DNA from 2 places in the Alkalihalobacterium sp. APHAB7 genome. Region 1 is predicted to be linked to the other one. Evidence: riboswitches for the same ligand, from Rfam matches in the RefSeq annotation. Region 1 holds a riboswitch; the other holds the start of a gene.

Region 1 (2,203 bases):
AATTTCTACGACATCTCCATCAATCTGGATAAACAGTGTTCCGTATGCCCCTTCTTGCGTCTGCGAAATTTTACCTTGTAGAATATTTACTTCTATATCAAACTTCCGAATGATTTTCGTAATGAGGGGCTTTTCCGTCTCTTCCCCTATAAAACTTAATTGAACGACTTTTCCTGATTCATCTTCAATAATATGAGAGATCGTGTCCTTCGTTTCCTCTGGATCTGTTACCTGTTTTACAAATTGTTTTGTAATTCCAGCTTGCGGGTTTTTAAATACATTCAGAACAGGCCCCATCTCAACGACTTTACCTGCTTCCATTACAGCGACACGATGACAAATCTTTCGAATGACATGCATCTCGTGTGTAATGAGTACGATCGTTAAGCCAAGTTTTTTATTGATATCTACGAGTAATTCTAGGATCGAATCGGTTGTTTTCGGGTCTAATGCCGAAGTTGCTTCATCACAAAGGAGAACTTTCGGATTGTTCGCAAGCGCTCTAGCAATTCCAACCCGTTGCTTCTGTCCACCACTGAGCTGAGAAGGATACGATCCCCCTCTTCCTTCAAGACCGACAAGTTTAATTAATTCATCGACTCGTTTTTGACGTTCTTCTTTTGGCACACCTGCAATCTCTAGAGGAAATCCAATATTTTCTCTAACAGTCCTCGACCACAATAAGTTAAAGTGTTGAAAAATCATACTAATTTCTTGTCTTGCTTTACGTAGAGACTTTCCTTTTAACGACGAAAGCTCTTTACCTGCAACGGTAACGGTTCCTTCTGTTGGGCGTTCGAGACTGTTCAACATACGAATTAACGTACTTTTTCCAGCACCACTATAACCGATAATTCCAAATATTTCGCCTTCTTTAATTTCTAAATCTACACGGTCGACCGCTGTAACAACGCCGTCTTTCGTTTTAAACAGTTTCCGTATGCCACTTAAATGAATCATGGTGCCCTCCTAATAATTATTTCTCTCTCCTATGTTATTTATCTCTATTTTTCCTATTTGTTTACTCGTATTAATGCCGACAACAACCTTCAACACTACGTCTTCTTACGTCATTGTTAAAGTTTAATTGCTGGGACTAATAAAAAAAACCTTCCCGTCATAGATGAACAGAAAGGTTTAGTCACAATGTTAGTGTCCTTTCTCTCATCTTTCAAGGCATTTCACCTTGCAGGATTTAGCACCTTTCTTAACACAATTCATGTTTTCAAAGGTTGCCGGGTTTCTTCGGGCCAGTCCCTCCACCACTCTAGATAAGAGCTTGCAGCTATTAAATTACTTTAATCAATGAAAGAATAATAACATGTGTCGAATTTTGTTGTCAATAGATTTTAAATAAATGATTATTTAACTTTTCTAAATACTAAATAAAAGTAAACCGAACCAATCAAATATAAACAACCTGTAATGGTAAAAACGATAGCATATCCGTGATACGCCCCGTACATCATAACAAGTGTCATCGAAACAGGCCCCATGACTGCCCAACCGAGCTGGAATACCATTTGCCCAACTGAGTTCGCTAACCCCTTAATCGAGTCATCTACACTTCTCATCATTAGTGACATCTGAATAGGGTTCCCGGCATTCATTAAGGCTTGACGGAAAAGGAAACCAATAACGGCCAACCATAAATTTTCTGTATAAGCTGTAAGTAAAAGGAAAGGTAACGATGCTAATTGTAAAATAACTACCGCACGAACTTCACCAAAACGTTTTACAACAGCAGGACCGATCATAAACGCAACGGCTGTCATCGCTTGACCTAAAGATAAGATAATACCGACAAGTGATTTGCTAATTTCAAAGCGGTCTGTAAAATATATGTTCAAATACGGAATAACAAGACCGGAACCAAAGCCAATAATTAACTGCGCAATGGCAAAAAGAGCGATCATTTTAAGCCCGGACTTTTGTGTTTTAAAGATATTTTTAAATGAACTTGCTGCTGTTTTTTCGGTCTTAAGTTTTCTTTCTTCGTTAATCTTCATAATTGGAATGAGAGATGTAAAGAAAAATATGGACCCGACGAGCAATGTAATTCGTACACTCCACAACGCACTAAGCGAAAATAATGCCTGTAAGACATCACTTAACGTACCACCTAATGCATTCCCTATAACATTTGCAACCATGATTAGGGCAAAATTAAAACTAAATAAATGAACCCTTTGCTTTTCTGTAG
Region 2 (2,203 bases), on a different contig from region 1:
TAGCACATTTTGTAGCCATTTACGGTGCAAAAGGTCTAGCTTGGCTGAAAGTTGAAGAAAACGAGTTAAAAGGGCCAATTGCAAAATTCCTAAACGAGGAAGAGGTTGCCGGCATGCGTGAAGCGATGAATGCTGAACCCGGTGATTTATTATTCTTTGCTGCTGATAAGAAACAAGTTGTGTATGATAGCTTAGGTGCACTTCGTCTTAAATTTGGTAAAGACTTAGACTTAATAGACAAATCTAAATTCAATTTCTTATGGGTGGTTGATTTCCCACTTGTTGAATTTGATGAAGATGCTAATCGGTACGTCGCTCTTCACCACCCATTTACTAGTCCAAAAACAGAAGATCTACATTTGCTCGATACAGATCCAGGTCGAGTACGTGCAGAAGCATATGATCTTGTGTTAAATGGATATGAGCTTGGTGGAGGCTCCCAGCGTATTTATCAACGTGATGTACAAGAAAAAATGTTCACTGCTCTTGGTTTTTCTGAAGAAGAAGCAAAAGAACAATTTGGTTTCCTTTTAGATGCCTTTGAATATGGTACACCACCACACGGAGGTATTGCGTTAGGACTAGATCGCCTCGTTATGCTTTTAGCAGGCCGTAGCAACTTACGTGATACAATTGCTTTCCCTAAGACTGCAAGTGCAAGTTGTTTATTAACAAATGCACCAAGTTCGGTTAGTGAGGCACAATTACGTGAGCTGAACTTATCTATTGTTCCGAAAAAAGAGGAAGAAAAGAAAGTTCAAGTCTAAACTTTAAGTTGACAAAAATAGAATAGTCGCATTATAATCATAACTATTAAAATTCAAAAATTAATTGCAAAAATAAAACTTATCACGAGAGGCTGAGGGACTGACCCGATGACGCCCGGCAACCGGTTTGTATGCCAGACAAACAAAGGTGCTAATTTCAGCAGAGCGATTGCTCTGGAAGATAAGTGGAGGCGTTTTAAAAAAACCTTTCCCTTATCGGAGAGGTTTTTTTATTTGTGTACACATAAAAAAATAAACTAGTTCGGGTAGCTGTTTAAACAATACAGCCAGAACCAAGTAATAAAAATGAACGGCAGTGTGGAGGAGTTAACTAAGGAGTAAAAAAGTGTTTTATATAAGGAGGAGCTTGGGATGTTACATGTTGGGGTTATCGGTTTCGGAACAGTCGGTTCTGGTATTTATGAGCGGTTACTGAATTCAAAAGAAGAACTACAGACCATTTTTCAAAATGAGGTTCAGGTGACAAAAATTCTAGTGAAAGACGATACAAAAGATCGTGGTTATACGCATGTAAATGCACTTATAACAAGTGATCCAAATGAGTTTTTTAATCAACAGTACGATGTTGTATTTGAAGCAATTGGTGGAGTTGAGCCCGCTAAAGGTTATATTGTGAAGCTCATGCAATCAGGTACATCGATTATTACAGCAAACAAAGAATTAATTGCTAAGCACGGTAAAGAGCTTGAAGAGCTTGCTGGCCATTACAATGTTTACTTAGGGGTTGAAGCAGCTGTTGGCGGTGGAATACCAATAGTAAATAGCTTCAAAACGTTATTTTCTACAACACCTATTCATTCTGTGACCGGAATTTTAAATGGGACAACAAATTATATTTTAACGGAAATGAAAGAAAAAAATCGAACGTTTGCTGATGTGTTAGCTGAAGCGAAAGAGTTAGGTTATGCCGAGGCTGATCCTACAGATGATATTGAAGGATATGATGCTCTATATAAAATCCAAATTTTAAGTCGTCTGGCCTTTAACTCATGGCCAAATGAAACTAACTTTTCCTGTAAAGGAATTAGTGTCATTGAGGAGGAAGCCATTAATTTTGCGGAAAGAAATGAATTAGCCATAAAATTGATTGCCAAAACATCTATCGAAAATGGAGTGATTCGTGGATTTGTATCGCCTTCATTCGTGGCAAAAGATCATCCACTCTATAATGTGAACGGTGTTACGAACGGTGTTTGTATTGACGGTGAAACAATTGATCGTATTACGATGTGTGGTCCAGGTGCAGGAAAGGATGCAACAGCTAACAGTATGGTAGAAGATTTTGTTCTACATGAGCAATTTCAAGGGTTTAGTCGTCCCTTAAGGCAACAATTTAACGAAACAGCCAACGATGGAATGAGTGTTATTGTCTTTGTTTCCGATCTAGAAAAGCAACAATTGAATACTGATTTAAT

What was found. Region 1 has a riboswitch for S-adenosylmethionine ahead of ACNSTQ_RS02030 (methionine ABC transporter ATP-binding protein). Riboswitches for the same ligand answer to the same signal wherever they lie in the genome.
Region 2: another riboswitch for S-adenosylmethionine. It lies ahead of ACNSTQ_RS03450 (homoserine dehydrogenase); the one in region 1 lies ahead of ACNSTQ_RS02030 (methionine ABC transporter ATP-binding protein).

The regions. Positions count from the first base shown of each region.
Region 1 covers NZ_JBLWFS010000001.1:466,858-469,060, reverse strand. Annotated here, with positions in the region: gene ACNSTQ_RS02030 (methionine ABC transporter ATP-binding protein) at 1-960, opposite strand, end outside; SAM riboswitch class I at 1,162-1,278, opposite strand; gene ACNSTQ_RS02025 (MFS transporter) at 1,362-2,203, opposite strand, start outside.
Region 2 covers NZ_JBLWFS010000002.1:218,127-220,329, reverse strand. Annotated here, with positions in the region: gene aspS (aspartate--tRNA ligase) at 1-767, shown strand, start outside; SAM riboswitch class I at 844-955, shown strand; gene ACNSTQ_RS03450 (homoserine dehydrogenase) at 1,140-2,203, shown strand, end outside.